2 regions of the Nonomuraea sp. CX421 genome follow, and region 1 is predicted to be linked to the other one. Evidence: riboswitches for the same ligand, from Rfam matches in the RefSeq annotation. Region 1 holds a riboswitch; the other holds the start of a gene.
What was found. A riboswitch is a leader RNA that binds a small molecule or an ion and turns the genes downstream of it on or off. The one in region 1 is predicted to bind S-adenosylmethionine.
Positions count from the first base shown of each region.

Region 1 (8,895 bases):
GCGACGATCCGTTGGTAGAAGAAGCCCGCTTGGTGGGCCAGCCCCCAGACGATGATCATGTTCAGCCAGCCGACCCAGTCGACGCCGTAGCGGAAGCGCACCACGTCGACCACCAGCGCCGCGCCGCCGAACCAGATGAGCGTGAGCACGTCGTAGCGCCGGTGCAGCCAGAGCGCCAACGGCAGCAGCACGATGAGCACCAGGTAGACGCCGAGGAACCAGAGCGGGCTGAGCACGAGCAGCACCACCCGCCACATCCAGTCGACCCCGAACACCCAGGTCACGACCGCGCCGATGGCGACCCAGACGCCGGATAACGCCAGCGCGGGCACGGCCAGCGCGCGGATGCGCCGCCAGACGAACGCCCCGATGCCGACGCCGCGCCCGTGAGCCCGGTTCCAGGACAGCAGGTGGACGTGGCCGCCGACGTAGAAGAACAGCGGCAGCACCTGCAGCAGCCAGGTGAGGATCCACAGGCCGGAGGTGAAGCCGAGCGGGCTGGTCGGCACGGGGCCGCCCGGCTCCCACTGCAGGATCGTGAACGCCCAGTGCCAGACGACCACGACGATCAGGCTCAGCGCGCGGAGCCAGTCGACGTACTGGTCGCGCCGAAGGGGAGGGTCGGCCGCCGTCACTTGTCGATGTCACCCACGACGAAGAACATCGAGCCGAGGATGGCCACCATGTCGGCCACCAGGTGGCCGGGCAGCATCTCGCGCAGCACCTGGATGTTGTTGAAGGAGGCCGAGCGCAGCTTGAGCCGCCACGGCGTCTTGTCGCCCCTGGACACGAGGTAGTAGCCGTTGATGCCGAGAGGATTCTCGGTCCAGGCGTACGTGTGGCCCTCGGGCACCTTGAGCACCTTGGGCAGGCGCTGGTTGATGGGCCCGGGAGGCAGCGAGCGGAGGTGTTCGACGCAGGCGTCGGCCAGGTCGAGCGAGACCTTCAGCTGGTCGAGCAGCACCTCGAAGCGGGCGTGGCAGTCGCCGGCGGTGCGGGTGACGACCTTGACGGGCAGCTCGGGGTAGGCGAGGTAGGGCTGGTCGCGGCGCAGGTCGAAGTCGACGCCCGAGGCCCGGGCGATGGGGCCGCTCACGCCGTACTGCATGATCTGCTCGCGACCGAGCACGCCGACGCCCTTGGTGCGGGCCCGGAAGATCTCGTTGCCCAGAATGAGGTCCTCGATGTCGGGGACGCGGCGGCGGGTCTCGGCGACGGCCTCCGACACCCGGTCGAGCCAGCCGAGCGGGAGATCCTCCTTGAGGCCGCCGACCCGGTTGAACATGTAGTGCATGCGTCCGCCGGAGATCTCCTCCATGACGCCCTGGACGCGTTCGCGCTCGTTGAAGGCGTAGAAGAGGGGGGTGATCGCGCCCAGCTCCAGGGGATAGGAGCCGAGGAACATCAGATGGCTGAGCACGCGGTTGAGCTCGGCCAGCAGAGTGCGCGCCCAGACGGCCCGGACCGGCGGCTCCATGCCCAGCATGCGTTCGGCGGCGATGACCACGCCCAGCTCGTTGGCGAAGCCGGACAGCCAGTCGTGCCGGTTGGCCAGCATGATGATCTGGCGGTAGTCGCGGACCTCGAACAGCTTCTCAGCGCCCCGGTGCATGTAGCCGATGATCGGCTCGGCGGTGGCGATGCGCTCGCCGTCGAGCGTGAGCCGCAGCCGCAGGACGCCGTGGGTGGACGGGTGTTGCGGGCCGATGTTGAGGATCATGTCCTCGGTCGCCAGCTCCTTGGCGCCCGCACCGATCCCCACCACGCGTTCCGTCATAGGGCCCATGCTGCCACCGGCCGCGGTGGGGGGCCAGCCGGGCGAATGGTCAAGGAACGGTATGGGAGTGCATCGCAGAGTCGGACATGGGGATGATAAACGGGAATGGAGGGAGAAATCGCCATGAAAAGATCTCTCTTCGACCTAGCTGCCCTGATCTCGCGGGTGACCATCGGCGTGATCTTCATCGCTCATGGATGGCAGAAGTGGCAGGCCGGTCTCGGCGCCACGGCGCAGAACTTCACGCAGTCGGGGGTGCCGCTCCCGCAGTTGGCCGCCGGGTTCACCATGGTGGCGGAGATCGTGGGAGGCGCCCTGCTGATCCTCGGCCTGTTCGTCCGGCTGGCGGCCCTGGCGCTGCTGATCGTCAGCGTCGGCGCGCTGGTCTTCGTCCACGGTTCGCAGGGAATCTTCGAATGGGAGCTGGTCGGCTCGCTGGCCGCGATCTGCCTGCTGTTCCTCGCCGTGAGCGGCGGGCGGCTCGGCCTCGACGGCCTGCTCCGCCGGATCCACCGCAGACGTGCCGAACGCGAGCTCGCCGAGAACGGCACGACCACGCGGACCTCGTCCGCGACGACCAGGCCCGCGCCCACATCGCGTGAGAGCACACCCGGCGGGACCGCATCCGGGGGGACCGCATCCGGGGGGACCGCATCCGGGGGGACCGCATCCGGCGAGACCCCGACGCGTCCGATGAACGTGCCGAGACAACCGAGGGCGCCCAGATCGGTCAGCGACCTGAGCGACCAGGACATGCGGGACATCGACGCCATCATCGACGAGCCGACGAAGCGGCGGCCGCCCAACCGTTGAGCGGCCTAGCGGCCGGCGAGGTCGCGCAGGGCTCCGATGAGGCGGTCCACGTGCTCCTCGGTGCTGCCGATGCCGATCGACGCGCGCACCGCGGCGGCCGCGCCGTCCTGGCAGCCGCCGCCGGGCTCCTGGCCGCGCCCGCTTCGGCTCTCGCCGGCTCCCGCGTCGCCCGCCTCGTCCGAGCCCCCGCGCTCGGGCCTGCCGAGCAGGTGGCGGACGAACGGGTGCGCGCAGAACTTGCCGTCCCGTACGCCGATCCCGTAGTCGTCGGAGAGCGCTTCGGCGACCTCCCGGGCGGAGTGGCCGTCCACGGTGAACGAGACGATGCCCACGCGCGGGTGGTCGGGCCCCCACAGTGACAGCTCGCGTACACCCTCGATCGAGGCCAGCCCGGAGCGGAGCCGGGCGATCAGCCGCTCCTCCTCGCGGACCAGCGCGGTCCACCCCGTGGCGGACAGCGCGTCGCAGGCGGCGGCCAGCGCGATGGCGCCCAGCACGTTGGGGGTGCCGGCCTCGTGGCGCGGCTCGGGGTCGTCGTGCCACTCGGGCTCGCCGTCCACCGAACGCACCGCGCCGCCCCCCTTCAGGTACGGCTCGCCCGCCGCCAGCCAGTCGCGCCGCCCAATCAGCGCCCCGGCGCCGAACGGCGCGTAGAGCTTGTGCCCGGAGAAGACCACGTAGTCGAGGTCGAGGGCGGTCAGGTTGAGCCGCCGGTGGGGCACCAGCTGGGCCGCGTCGACCAGGATGCGGGCGCCGTGGCGGTGCGCGACGTGGGCCAGGGCGGCGATCGGCCAGAGCTCGCCGGTGACGTTGGAGGCGGCGGTCACCACGAGCAGTTTCGGCCCGTCCGTGGCGGCCAGCGCCTCGTCGGCCGCGCGCACGGCCTCGCCGGGGAAGGCGGGGGGCGCCAGCCGTACCGTGTGGGGCCAGGGCAGGAGCGAGGCGTGGTGCTCGGTGTCGAAGACGACGGTGGTCGTGCCGGCGGGCAGGCAGGAGGCGAGCAGGTTGGTGGCGTCAGTGGTGTTGCGGGCGAAGATCACGGCGTCGTCGGGGCGGGCGCCGACGAAGGCTCGTACGGTGTGGCGGGCCTGCTCGTAGCGGGTGGTGGTGAGCTGGGAGGCGTAGCCCGCGCCGCGGTGCACGCTGGAGTAGGCCGGGAGCGCGGCGGCGACGGCCGCGTTGACCGGCTCCAGACAGGGGGCGCTCGCGGCGTAGTCGAGGTTGGCGTAGCCGACCAGCCGGCCGCCCCTGACCGGGACCTCCAGGTCGGCGCCGAGCACGGCCGGGATCGGGCGGCGGCCGTCCTCGACGGGCGCCTCGGCGGGCACGGAGTTGAAGATCGTCAAGGTGGACACGGCGAACCTCCTGAGGGCCGTCGGACCCCTGGAGCAGCCATGGAGCCCGCGCTTGCCCGCCACACCTCGTGACGGACCAGGTCTTCACCCGGGGCACCCCGCCGCGGACGCGAGGGTTGCCGGCCAGCGAGCCGGGGCTTGGCGCTGGCACTCATGACCTACGCCCGCACTATAACCGAACCGCCACATTCGTTGGCAATCCGGTGAACTTCTGAAGCGGCTGGCTCGTTGGTACCCCCGACATCCCGACATCCCCGAGGCCGTGGAGGCAGACAGATGCTGGACTGGGTGGCCGACCCACAGATCTGGATAGGCTTCTTCACCCTGGTGGCCCTGGAGATCGTCCTGGGCATCGACAACATCATTTTCATCTCCATCCTGGCCGGGAAGCTCCCGCCCGAGCAGCGCGACAGAGCGCGCGTTCTGGGCCTCGCGGCGGCTCTGATCAGCCGCCTGCTCCTGCTGCTGGCGCTGTCGTGGGTGGTGCGGCTGACCGAGCCGTTGTTCGAGGTGCTGGGCCACGAGATATCCGGGCGCGACCTGATCCTGCTGCTGGGCGGGTTGTTCCTGCTGGCCAAGAGCGTCACCGAGATCGGGCACAGCATGGAGCCCAAGCACCAGGACGGCCGGACGCGGGCCGCCGCCTCGTTCGCCTCGGTGATCGCGCAGATCATGGTGCTCGACGTGGTGTTCTCGCTCGACTCGGTGATCACCGCCGTGGGCATGGTCGACGAGCTCGGCGTGATGGTGGCGGCGGTCGTCGTGGCGGTGCTGGTGATGCTGTTCGCCTCGGGGCCGATCAGCAGGTTCGTGGACCAGCACCCGAGCATCAAGATGCTGGCGCTGGCGTTCCTCGTGCTGATCGGCGTGGTGCTCATCGCCGAGGGTCTCGACCAGCACATCCCGAAGGGCTACATCTACTTCGCGATGGCGTTCTCGGTCATCGTCGAGCTGCTGAACATCCGGATGCGCGGCAAGCACTCCAAGCAGGAAGAACTTCCTTCTAAGATGAAATAGTGCGCTTTGATCCTTGGAATCCGGATTTTGTGGCCTACCCCTACGACGTCTACGCCGACCTGAGGCGGGCGGCTCCGGTCAGCTTCTTCGAGCCGACCGGACAGTGGCTGATCTCTCGGCACGCCGATGTCAACGCCCTGCTCCGGGACCGCCGGCTGGGCCGCTCCTACCTGCACGTGGCCACCCACGAGGAGTTCGGCCAGCAGGCCGAGCCGGAGTTCCAGGAGCCGTTCTGGCGGGTGGTCAGGGCCGGGATGCTGGACGTCGAGCCGCCGGTGCACACCCGGCTGCGCCGTCTGGTCTCCAAGGCGTTCACCCCGCGCATGGTCGAGTCGCTGCGCCCCCGCGTGCGGGCCATCGCCGGCGGGCTGATCGACACGTTCGTGGAGAAGGGCGGCGGCGACCTGATCGCCGAAGTGGCGGAGCCGCTGCCCGTGACGGTCATCGCCGAGATGCTGGGCATCCCGGAGGCCGACCGCCACCTGCTGCGCCCCTGGTCGGCCGACATCTGCGGAATGTACGAGCTCAACCCCTCGCCGGAGGCCCAGCACACGGCGGTCCGGGCGGCCGACGAGTTCGCCGGCTACCTCAAGGACCTGGCCCGCGAGCGCACCGCCCGTCCGGGAGACGACCTGATCAGCGCGCTGGCCGCGATCGACGAGCTCACCGAGGACGAGCTGATCGGCACCTGCGTGCTGCTGCTCAACGCGGGTCACGAGGCCACCGTGAACGTGACGGGCAACGGCTGGTGGTCGCTGTTCAGAAACCCCGCCGAGCTCGTACGGCTGCGCGAGGACCGCGGCCTGCTGCCCACGGCGATCGAGGAGCTGATGCGGTGGGACACCCCGCTGCAGATGTTCGAGCGGTGGGTGCTGGAGGACATCGAGGTCGGCGGGGTGGAGATCCCGCGCGGGGTCGAGGTGGCGCTCCTGTTCGGCTCGGCCAACCGCGATCCCGAGGTCTTCGACGATCCCGACCGGCTCGACGTGGGCCGGGCGGACAACCCGCACATCTCCTTCGGCGCGGGCATCCACTTCTGCCTCGGCGCGCCGCTGGCCCGTATCGAGCTGCTGGAGTCGTTCGGGGCGCTGCTGGACCGGGCGCCCAAGCTGGAGCTGGTGCGCGAGCCGGTCTGGAAGCCGGGCTACGTCATCCGCGGCCTGGAGTCCCTGGAACTCGCCGTCTGAACAGGTCCTCGGAGCTCCCCGTCCAACAAGTTTCTTCGGACCGCGCCGTCTAACGGGTCTGGCTGAGCCAGCCGAAGCCGCCGAGACCGCGTGGGTCGATCAGCTCGGCCTCCTCGGAGGCCCGGGCCAGCGCCCGGAGGTAGCCGCGCGGATCGTGCTTGGCCAGGTCGAGCGGCGGTCGCGCGCCGGTGACCCCGAGCGAGCGCAGCTCGTCGCGCTGTGTGGACAAGGCTGTGGATATCGCGCCGGCCCGCTCACCGGCCTCGGCGCACGCGTCGAGGGCGACGTGGGCGGTGATGTCGCAGGTGCCGTCAGGGATGGGCGTCACGACGGAGCCGTCGCGGTATCCGGTGAGCGTGCCATGGGTCGGACGGTTATCCACAGGGTGTGCATAATCGACGGCGACCGCCCGGCCGTGTGTGAGCCGCCGCATCACCGCCGCCCAGGCCGCGTCGCGGGGGTGGCCGATCTCGGCGCGGGACCCCACACAGGACAGCGGCCACCACCGGTCGATCCACTCGCGGTCGGCGGCCCCGACCGGCTCACCCAGCCGCTCGGCGCCGGTGCGGAGGTCGACCATGACCAGCCGCGGCCCGTCGGGGGTCTGCTCGGCCACGTCGAGCGGGATGTTGTCGAGCCACTCGTTCGCGATCGCCAGGCCGATGATCCCGGACGGGATGGCGGCGGTCCAGCTGATCGAGCCGTCCAGCCCGGCGGGCCGGGGGGAGAGGTCGACGGCCGTGATGCGCAGCCTGTCGCGCAGGGCGGGCTCGGCGGCGTCGAGAACGTGGCCGACCAGGAGGCCCTCGCCGGCGCCGAGATCGACGAGATCGAGGACGGGCGGCGTCTTCAGCTCGGCGTCGACCTCGGTCAGCAGCGCCAGGACCGCCTCGGCGAACACCGACGAGGCGGCGACCGAGGTGCGGAAGTGGCCCGATGGCCGTTCGCGGAGGTAGAAGCCGCCCTCGCCGTAGAGCGCGTGCTGTGTCGCGGCGCGCCAGGTGAGCCACATTCCTGGACTATCTCATGACCGGTCGTTGGAGACGTGAAGTTAACGAGCGAACACTCTTGGTCACGCCGTTGCGCTACCGTGTACGCGTTCGTGAGAGCTCGGGCGGCCCTGTCCAGCCTGTCCGAGCTCCCATTCCCGGCCGGTCAGTCGGCGGCTGGCCGGCCCAGGTGCGCACCTCCAAGGGGGTCGCACGACGCGGGCGTCGGGTCCGGTTCGGGGACTCGGCGCCCGCTCCTCCGCGATGCCCCCTCTCCTCATCTCTTCCGACAGGGGTGCACCGTTTTGTCTGCCCTTGTGTGATATGTCACTAACTCAACATGCGGCAAAACCCCAGTCACGTACGCAACTCCCCACAGTGGTTACGCTGGTCGGCAGTGCCATCGGGTCGACAGGGGTGGGACGTCATGGACGCAGGTGATCGCCCGGCACGGCTGGCCGTCGGCGTGCTGGGGGCAGGAAAGGTGGGCTCCGCGCTGGGCGCGGCGCTCGCGCAGGCGGGGCACCGGATCGTCGCCGCGAGCGGGGTGTCCGACGCCTCGCATCGTTGGGCCACCGACCGGCTGGGCGTCACACCGACGCGCCCCGAGGAGGTCGTCACCGCCGCGGAGCTGATCCTGCTGACCGTGCCCGACGACGCGCTGCCCGATCTCGTCAACGGGCTGGCCACGACCGGTGCCGATCTCAAGGGCAAGCTCCTGGTGCACACCAGCGGGGCCTACGGGCTGTCGGTGCTCGATCCGGCCGCCAGGGCCGGCGCCCTGCCGCTGGCCCTGCATCCCGTGATGACGTTCACCGGCAGGGACGACGACCTCAACCGCATCACCGGCTGCTCGTTCGGGGTGACCGCGCCCGATCCGCTCCGGCCGATCGCCGAGGCGCTGGTCATCGAGATGGGCGGCGAGCCGGTCTGGATCGCCGACTCCGACCGGGCGCTCTACCACGCGGCGCTGGCCGGGGCCGCCAACCACATGGTCACCCTGATCGCGGAGTCCTCCGAGCTGCTGCAGCGCATCGGCGTGGACCATCCGGGCCGGATGCTCGGCCCGCTGCTCGGCGCCGCGCTCGACAACGTGCTCAGGCTCGGCATCGCCGCGCTCAGCGGTCCCGTCGTGCGCGGCGACGCGGGCACCGTACGCAAGCACGTCGACGCCCTCATCCTGGCGGCTCCCGAGGCGGCCGACGCCTACATCGCGCTGGCCAGGCTCACCGCCGACCGCGCGCTCGCGGCGGGGCTGCTCAAGCCGGAGGAGGCCGAACGCCTGCTCGACGCGCTGGGTGGCAACATATGGACCTGACCGTGACCCGCATGGCACGGATCCGACCGCCGCCTCCGGAGGCACCACATGGCCCTGATCGTCGCCCGCAACCGCGCCGACCTGCGTAAAGCACGCGGTGACGGACCTGTCGCCCTGGTCCCCACCATGGGGGCGCTGCACGAAGGGCACCGCTCGCTGATCCGCGACGCCCGGGCCCGTGCCGCCCAGGTGGTGGTCAGCATCTTCGTCAACCCGCTGCAGTTCGGCCCGCACGAGGACTTCTCGCGATACCCGCGCACCTTCGAGGCCGACCTGGCCGTCTGCGAGGCCGAAGGAGCCGACGTGGTCTTCGCCCCGTCGGCCGAGGACATGTACGCTCCCGACCGCCAGGTCAGCCTTCACTCCGGCGAAATGGGGCGGATCGTCGAGGGTGCCGCCAGGCCGGGCCACTTCGACGGCATGCTCACGGTCGTGCTCA
Region 1 is NZ_JCADBK010000001.1:508,349-517,243, reverse strand. It holds gene AC5L3X_RS02400 (acyltransferase family protein) at 1-635, opposite strand, end outside; gene AC5L3X_RS02395 (NADH-quinone oxidoreductase subunit D) at 632-1,777, opposite strand; gene AC5L3X_RS02390 (DoxX family protein) at 1,901-2,590, shown strand; gene AC5L3X_RS02385 (aminotransferase class V-fold PLP-dependent enzyme) at 2,596-3,945, opposite strand; SAM riboswitch class IV at 3,989-4,104, opposite strand; gene AC5L3X_RS02380 (TerC family protein) at 4,222-4,962, shown strand; gene AC5L3X_RS02375 (cytochrome P450) at 4,962-6,149, shown strand; gene AC5L3X_RS02370 (SAM-dependent methyltransferase) at 6,199-7,161, opposite strand; gene AC5L3X_RS02365 (Rossmann-like and DUF2520 domain-containing protein) at 7,566-8,456, shown strand; gene panC (pantoate--beta-alanine ligase) at 8,505-8,895, shown strand, end outside.

Region 2 (8,895 bases), on a different contig from region 1:
CCACGCTGAGGTAGCCCTGGCGGTTGGAGAACCGGGCCACCCTGAGCCGCCTGTCGACCGCGCCCACCGCGATCACTCCGGGGTAGGCGGCGGGGAAGTTCTTCCGGTTGGCCGTGGCGCCGTCGTTGCCCGCGGAGGCGACGAGCACGGCTCCCCGGCTGATCGCGTAGCGCACCGCTCGCTGCTCGGCCGCCGACCCCTGCCAGGAACCGCCGCCCCCGCCCAGGGACATGCTGATCACGTCGGCGCCGTGGTCGGCCGCGTAGCGGATGCCGCGGGCCAGCGCGTCGTGACCGGCTGAACGCTCCCTTTCGCGGAGCGGGTCGCCGACCTCCAGCGTGACCCGGATCGACAGCACCCGCGCCGCGGGCGCGACGCCGATCACCCCGTGCCCCTCGCCGTGGCCGCGGCCCGCGATGAGGGCGGCCATGGCGGTGCCGTGGTGTCCGCGCCGGCTCTGGCGGCGGGCCGTGCCGGTCAGGTCGGGGCCGTGGACCACGGCGCCGGCGAGGTCGGGATGACGGCCGTCGACGCCGGTGTCGAGCACGGCGACCAGCACGCCCTGACCCTTGCTCAGTGGCCAGGCCTGACGCAGCCGCAGCACGGACAGCTGCCAGCGGTCGGTGGTGACGAGATCGTCACCCGCGCTCGGTGCCGCGCCGATCACCAGCAGGGTGGCCAGACAGGCCGTGACCAGCACGGCGGGCACGGCACGGGACAGTTGGGACACGTGGGACCTCGGGGACAGGAGGGGCACGCCCGATCGGGAGATTCTGACACGTGCCCGCCGCGTCAATCCGAAGCTTCGGTAAACAGACCGATACGCGGTGTAATTACCCTTTGGTGCTTTTCCTGTCAGTGTGAGGGTGCAAGACGGACATGTGCGCCAGGCGGCAGGCCGAGGCGCTGCGCCGCGTCACCCGAGTTGACCGCGAACGCGATCAGCCCCGCCGAGTCGGCGAACGCCACCAGCTCGCCCGGCGGCACCGCCGCGAACGTCTCGAGGTAGGGCATCGACAGCTGCCGGCGCCCCAGCCGCACACCGAGCAGGTCGCCGACCCGCACGCCCAGCCTCTCCAGGTCGCCGGCGGTGATCGACAGCTGCGTGTTGCCGTAGCGGTCGACCGAGACCACTTCGCCCTCGACCGCCCCCTCGCGCAGCACCGAGGTCGGCTCGGGCAGCGAGACCAGCCTCGACGCGGGCAGCTCGGGGCCGAGATCGGCCGGCGTGAGCCCGGCGCACAGCCGCCCCGCCACCGGAGAGTAGACGTCGCGCCCATGGAAGGTCGGCGAGACGGGTCTGAGGAAATGCTCCTCGTTGCTGATCTCGTACGCCGCCCGCGCCCCGCCGCTCGCGTGGACCGCCCACGACAGCAGCCCGTTGTCGGGGCCGATGAACACCCGGCCGCCCGCCTCGACGGCGACCGCCCGCCTGGCCCCGCCCGCCCCCGGATCGACCGCGCCGATGTGCACGCCCTTGGGAAGGTAGGGGATCGTCTGGGCCAGGATCGCGGCGCCTCGGCGTACGTCACCCGAGGGGACGACGTGGCACACGTCGATCACCCGGACGTCGGGAGCGATGCCCGCGATCACGCCATGACATGCGGCGACGTAGCCGTCTTCGATCCCGTAGTCGGTGAGAAGTGTGATGACAGAGGTCACACTTGGTGACTGTACGTCTCGCGATCCACCATGAACAGCCGGACTCGGCACATTACGATGGCGACGGGCCGCATGCGTGCGATGTGATCGTCGCGCGCATCCTTCCGAGGAGGAACCATGGACACTGCACCGGCCGGCGGTGACAGTGCTGCCCACGACCCGTCGCATCACCCCCTCACCGAACGCGATCTCGAGCTCCTCGCCTTCGAACGCCAGTGGTGGCGTCATGCGGGCGCGAAGGAGCAGGCCATCAAGGAGACCTTCGGGTTCTCCGCCACCCGCTACTACCAGTTGCTGGGCGAATTGATCGACAAGCCGGAGGCCCTGGAACGGGATCCGATGCTGGTTAAGCGGCTACGCAGGCTGCGCGCCACCCGCCAGCGCGACCGAGCCGCCCGTCGTCTCGGCATGCGTCCCTGATCGGCTGGGTACCCCCAGCCGCGTGAGGAACATCCCTGGAATCCAAGCGATCCTGACCGACCCGGCCGGCGCCGTGATCGGGCTCGACTTCGACGGCACGCTGTCGCCGATCGTGTCCGATCCCGCGTCCGCCGGCATCCATCCCGAGGCGCCCGGCGTCCTGGCCACGCTGGGCGCGCACGTGGGAGCGGTGGCCATCCTGACCGGGCGGCCCGCGGCCACCGTGCTGAAGCTCGGGCCCGGGCTGACCGACGTGCCGGGGCTGGTCGTGCTGGGCCACTACGGGTTCGAGCGGTGGGAGGCCGGCAGGATCTCCGCGCCGCCGCCCCCGCCCGGGGTGCCCCAGGTCAAGGCGGAGCTGCCGCTGCTGCTCGACTCGCTCGGCGCGTCCGGCGCGCTGATTGAGGACAAGGGCCGGGCCGTGGCCGTGCACACCAGGCGCGCCCCCGACCCCGAGACGCTGCTGGCCGCGCTGCGTGAGCCGCTGACCAAGCTGGCCGAGAAACACGGGCTGGTCGTCGAGCCCGGCCGGTTCGTGCTGGAGCTCAGGCCGTCGGGCATGGACAAGGGGCACGCGCTCAGCCTGTTCCTGGCCGAACGGGACGCCCGATCCGTCATGTTCGTCGGCGACGACCTCGGCGACCTGGCCGCCTTCGACGCGGTCAAGGCGTCGGGGCTGCCGGGCGTGACCGTGTGCAGCGGCTCCGCCGAGGTGACCGCGCTGGCCGACCGGGCCGATGTCGTGGTCGACGGTCCCGACGGGGTCGTGGCTCTACTCGGGGAGCTGGCCGCGGTCGTCAGTCGTTCTTGATCCGGTTGCAAGTGGCCCGCACTACGGTCGCGGCATGACGAAGACCACCCTCGCCGCCGCGGCTCTGGCCGCGGCGGCCGTTCTCGTGGCGCCCACCGCCGCCTCCGCCAGCACCCCCGCCAGCACCCCCGCCACCGCCACCGCCGGCGCCTCCGCCGCCCGGCCGCTGCAACTGCGCAACGGCCTCACGCTCAACCTCCCGCCCGGCTGGAAGGTGTACGGCAGGGGCGACTGGATCCAGGTCGTCACCGGGGCCTGCGCCAATCCCCGAGGCGGATACGGGCATTCCGAATGCGACAGTTTCTCCATCCTCGGCCCCGATGCCATCAAGATCGGCAATGAGGTGTTCAAGCCCTACACCGCCAAGCGGCCCTTCTACCCGGCGACCGACGTCCAGGCCTGCCCGCACAACCACAGGTGGGGGCAGGTGCTCGGCGGCGCGGCGGCGAAGGGCCTGCGCCAGGTCGGCCCCGGCCACAAGGCGCACTACCGCGAGTGGAAGGCGAAATGCGTCTCGTACTCGGGCGGCACGGTGAAGTCGAGGTACGTCCAGCGTGAGTGGTACCTGCCGCAGAGCAGGATCCTCATCGTCGACCGGTGGAACACCCCGGGCCTGCCGGGCGTGCTCAAGCGCGCGGTCTGGCGGTGATCACGCCGCCGATGGCCAGCCCGATGAACACCGGCACCAGCAGGAACGCGTAACGGGTGCCGAAGCCGTCGGCCAGCGCGCCGAGCGCCAGCGGGCCGACGGCCACCGCGGCCCCGGAGCAGACGGGCGCGACGGCCGAGGCCAGGTCGGAACGCCCGCCGGAGTGGGTGATCAGCGCGGCCAGGCCCAGCGGGAAGTGCAGCGCGACTCCGAGCCCGGTGATGGCCAGCCCGGCATAGCCGAGCAGCGGCGACGAGCTCAGCCAGAAGATCAGCCAGCCCGCTCCGGCCAGCAGCAGCGCGCCGACGAACAACCGGTCGGGCGGCAGCCGCAGGGCCAGCCGGCCGCCGGTGAAGCGGCCCACCGCCATGCCCGCGGTGAACGCCGTCAGGCCGGTGGCCGCCGCCGCCACGCTCAGCCCGGTGTTGCCCGCGAACAGGGCGGCGGCCCACAGGTTGAAGCAGAACTCCAGCGCCACGCAGCAGAACAGCACGCCGCCCGCCAGGTGGAAGCGCCACCCGGGGCGTGGGCGGCCGGAGGCGGCGGCCGAGGCGGCTCCGGGCCGGTGTTCGGCGGGGATCCAGATCCGGCCCATGGACAGCGCCAGCGCCACGGTCAGCAGCGGGGTGAGCAGCAGCGTGGCCCGCCAGCCGAGCACCGTCCCCGCCACCACGCTGAGCAGGAACGACATCGCGATGCCGAACGCCACGGCCACCCCGTTGGCCTCGCTGATCGCGGCCGGCCCGGCGGGGCCGTGGTGGTCGCTCAGCGCCGCCATCGAGGCGTAGAGCGCGGCCGAGCCGAACGCCCCGGCCAGGCCGTAGCCGAGCAGGGTGGCGGGCAGGACGGGGACGAGCATGACGAGGACGACGCCCGCGTTCATGCCGGCCAGGCCGCCCCAGGTGACGGCTCGCCTGCCGTACCTGCGGCAGAGGGCGGGCAGCGCGAGCCCGGCCAGGATGGTGCCCGCGGCCAGGGCGGTGCCGTGCAGGCCGGCGACGGCGTTGGACAACTGCTGGTCCTGGCGCAGCAGTGGCAGGGCGGCGCTCAGGCCGTACAGGAAGGTCGCGAACGTGCCGAGCTGGAGGTAGATCAGCCAGGTGGGGGCGTCGCGGGTGAGCCGGACTTCGGCGGTCGGCATCCGGCCGGCTCCTGTCGAGAAAGGGGGTGATTTACCGCAAATCGTAGTTCAGGGCGTCGAGCTGGGCCGCCAGCCACTGCTGCGGGGGCAGCGCGGTGGCGGCGGCCGCCAGCCTGTCGCGGCGCCGCTCGCGTTCCTCCACCGGCATGACCAGCGCCTCGTGCAGCGCCGCGGCCGTGCCGCTGACGTCGTAGGGGTTGACCAGGAGCGCGTCGTCGCCCAGCTCGGCCGCCGCGCCCGCCTCGCGGGACAGCACCAGCGCGGCCGTCGGGGACAGGATCGGGCCCTCCTTGGCCACCAGGTTCATGCCGTCGCGGATCGGGTTGACCAGCAGCACGTCGGCCATCCGGTAGGCGGCCAGCGAGCGCGGGTAGTCGTCGTCGACGTTGAGGATGAGCGGGTCCCAGTCCTCGGTGGCGTACTCGTCCTCGATCTCCTGGGCGCAACGCTGCACCGACGCGGTGTATTCGCGATATTCGGGCAGATCGTGCCTGCTCGGGTAGGCGAACGCCAGGTGCACCACCCGGCCGTGCCACTCGGGATGCGCGGCCAGGAACTCACGGTAGGCGAGCAGGCCGCGCACGATGTTCTTGGACAGCTCGGTGCGGTCGATGCGGACGATCAGCCTGCGGTCGCCGACCTGCTCGCGCAGCGCCGTCATGTGCGACTCGACGTCGGGCTCGCCGGCCCGGTCGCGCAGCGCGGCGCCGTCGACGCCCAGGGGGTGGACGCCGATGCGGGTCGTGCGGCCCTCGTGGGTGATCGTCCGGCCGGTCCGGTCGATCTCCGCGCCCAGCAGGAACCGGCAGCAGTCCATGAACGCGCCTGCCCAGCGCTCGGTCAGGAACCCCGCGTGGTCGGCGCCCAGGATGCCCTCCAGGACCTCGCGGGCCACCTCGTCAGGCAGCAGCGAGAAGTACTCGGGCGGCGCCCAGGGGGTGTGGCTGAAATGGGCGATGCGCAGGTCGGGGCGCTCGGCGCGGAGCATCGCCGGGGTCAGGGTCAGGTGGTAGTCCTGCACCATCACGCGGGCCTCGTGCCCGGCCTCCTCGGCCAGGGCCAGCGCGAACGCGCCGTTGTAGTCGCGGTAGGACTCCCACTCGCGCTGGAACTTGGTGCCGAACCGGGGGGAGTTGGGGATGTCGTAGAGCAGGTGGTTGACGAACCAGAGGGTGGAGTTGGCCACGGCGTTGTAGGCGCGGTGGAACGTGGCGGGCGGGATGTCGAGCATCCTCAGCGCGCCCGTGTCGTAGCCGGCCTGGTCGAGCCGCCCGCCCGGGGCCTGCCGGACGGCGCTCCGGTCGCCGTCGGACAAGGCGGCGCACACCCACAGAACCCCGACGTTCTTCGTCACCCCGGACAGCCCGGACACCAGGCCACCACCGCCACGTTTCATGGTCAGAACGCCGTCCTCGGAGACGGTGAACGAGACGGGACCTCTGTTCGAGGCAACCAAGACACTGTTCATGTACGCCTCCTCCGACCATAGGATCCCAGCTATGGCGCTTGATGAGCTAACCGAGGACCTGGCCCGCTCCGCCGCTGGCGGAGATCATCGCGCACTCGGCGAGCTGCTGCGCCGGATCGAGCCCGATGTGATGCGCCACTGCTCCCGGATCCTGCCCTACCGCCAGGACGCCGAGGAGGCGTCGCAGGACACCCTGCTCGCCGTGGCCCGCAACATCGGGCGCTTCGAGGGGCGCGCGAGGTTCAGCACGTGGCTGCACATCGTGACCGCCAACTGCGCGCGCACCACCTACCGGTCGCTCAAGCGCAGGGCGGCCGAGCAGAGCTCCGACGAGCTGCCCGTGCAGAAGCCCGACGTGCGCCGGGTCAGCGTCATCGCCGGGTCGCGGCTCGACCTGCTCGACGCGATGGAGGCGCTGGAGGCCGACAAGCCCGACCTGGCCCAAGCGCTGGTGCTGCGCGACATCGTGCAGCTCGACTACAACGAGGTGGCCGAGCACCTCGGCATCCCGCTCGGCACCGCCAAGTCCCGCATCCACCAGGCCCGCAAGTACGTCCAGGCGGCGCTGGGTGACGACTACAGGTGAGACCGCCCGTCTCACTTGTTGAGACATGGGGTCAGCCCGGCCGCCTGGCCAGGTAGAGTCCCTTACAACAACTGCATATTGCTCATCCAGAGGGGTGGAGGGACCGGCCCTGCGAAGCCCCGGCAACCCTCCCGGCTTTCGACTCGCGACCTGGCGAGGCCGACCGGGACAGGGTGCCAATTCCGGTCCGCGGTCAGGGTGGCCGCGGGCGAAGATGAGGGAAGGCCTCGCTTCATGTCGCTCGACTTTGGTCCCGCCACCGGTCTGTCCTGCCGCGAGTGCGGAGCCCGCTATCCCCTCGGCCCGAGCTTCGCCTGTCTGGAGTGTTTCGGGCCGCTCGAAGCGGCCTACTCCTTCGGCGCCGTCTCCCGGGCCGACATCGAGGCCGGGCCCGCCAACATCTGGCGCTACCGCTCGCTGCTCCCCGTCCCCGACGACGTCGCCGACAAGCCCAACATGAACCCCGGCTGGACCCCTCTGGTCAAGGCCGGCAACCTCGGGCGCAAGCTCGGCGTCAAGTCCCTGTACGTCAAGGACGACTCGGCCAACCCCACCCACTCCTTCAAGGACCGGGTGGTCGCCATCGCCGTCGAGGCGGCGCGCAACTTCGGCTTCCACACGCTGTCCTGCTCCTCCACGGGCAACCTGGCGGGCGCGGTCACGGCGGCCGCGGCCAGGGCCGGGCTCGACGCCTGCGTGTTCATCCCCGCGGGCCTGGAGGCGGCCAAGATCGCCATGGCCCGGGTGTTCGGTGGCAGGCTGATCGGCATCGAGGGCAGCTACGACGAGGTCAACCGGTTCTGCTCGGAGCTGATCGGCGACCCGATGGGCGACAAGTGGGGCTTCGTCAACGTCAATCTGCGGCCCTACTACGCCGAGGGCTCCAAGACGCTCGCGTACGAGATCGCCGAGCAGCTCGGCTGGCGGCTGCCCGAGCAGATCGTCATCCCGGTGGCCTCCGGCTCCCAGCTCACGAAGATCGACAAGGGCTTCAAGGAGCTGGTTGCGCTCGGGCTGGTCGAGGACACGCCCTACAAGATCTACGGCGCCCAGGCGCTCGGCTGCTCGCCCGTGTCCGGCGCGTACAAGGCCGGGCATGACGTGGTGCAGCCGGTCAGGCCCGACACCATCGCCAAGTCGCTGGCCATCGGCAACCCCGCCGACGGCCCCTACGTGCTCGACATCGCCCGCCGCACGGGCGGCGCCGTGGAGGACGTCACCGACGCCGAGATCGTCGCGGCGATCAGGCTGCTGGCCTCGACCGAGGGCGTGTTCGCCGAGACGGCCGGGGGAGTCACCGTGGGCGTGCTGAAGAAGCTCGTCGAGACCGGGCAGCTCGACCCGGACGCCGAGACCGTGGTGCTCAACACCGGCGACGGGCTGAAGACGCTCGACGCGATCGCCGACGGCGCCGCGCCCACGGCCGTCATCCGGCCCTCTCTCGACGCGTTCCGCGCGACTGTCTGACAATCAGGAAAGGCCAGGTAAACCATGAGTGTTTCTGTGCGAATTCCCACCATTCTGCGCACCTACACCGGGGGCAGCGCGGAAGTGAGTGGCGAAGGGGCGACTCTTCGTGACGTCCTCGCCAAGCTTGACTCCGACTATCCGGGGATCGGTGCCCGCATTCTCGATGAATCGGGCAAGATCCGTCGTTTCGTCAACGTTTACGTTGGGGAAGAGGATGTCCGTTTCGCCGAGGGGCTCGACACCGTGGCGCCCGAAGGCGTACAGATCTCCATCATCCCGGCCGTAGCAGGCGGTTGACCACCCGTCACGTTCGGAAGGCGCTCCGTTGCGGGCGCCTTCTTCTTTTCTAGGCAATTCAATGTTGAACCACTTTGACTCGTGCTGAAATGCGTAGTTTGGTGCTTTGACTCTGTTGCTAAACGCTCTCCCACAGGTATGGTCGAGGGCGATCGTCTGGCTGTTTTCCCCATAGTCATGGCGATTGCGGGTCTCGCGGACGAATGGGCGAGATCCGTGAGCCCAGTAAGAGGAGTCGGAAGTGGCGCAGGGCACCGTCAAATGGTTCAACGCGGACAAGGGCTACGGCTTCATCGCGGTAGACGGTGGTAAGGATGTATTCGTCCATTACTCAGCCATCATGATGGACGGCTATCGCTCTCTCGAACAGGGCCAGCGGGTCGAGTTCGAG
Region 2 is NZ_JCADBK010000043.1:20,674-29,568, forward strand. It holds gene AC5L3X_RS38675 (S8 family serine peptidase) at 1-730, opposite strand, end outside; gene AC5L3X_RS38680 (SAM hydrolase/SAM-dependent halogenase family protein) at 856-1,662, opposite strand; gene AC5L3X_RS38685 (DUF3263 domain-containing protein) at 1,780-2,082, shown strand; gene otsB (trehalose-phosphatase) at 2,105-2,893, shown strand; gene AC5L3X_RS38695 (hypothetical protein) at 2,928-3,542, shown strand; gene AC5L3X_RS38700 (MFS transporter) at 3,520-4,683, opposite strand; gene AC5L3X_RS38705 (alpha,alpha-trehalose-phosphate synthase (UDP-forming)) at 4,715-6,151, opposite strand; gene AC5L3X_RS38710 (RNA polymerase sigma factor) at 6,183-6,737, shown strand; SAM riboswitch class I at 6,817-6,958, shown strand; gene thrC (threonine synthase) at 6,972-8,204, shown strand; gene AC5L3X_RS38720 (MoaD/ThiS family protein) at 8,229-8,504, shown strand; gene AC5L3X_RS38725 (cold-shock protein) at 8,746-8,895, shown strand, end outside.
Region 2: another riboswitch for S-adenosylmethionine. It lies ahead of thrC (threonine synthase); the one in region 1 lies ahead of AC5L3X_RS02385 (aminotransferase class V-fold PLP-dependent enzyme).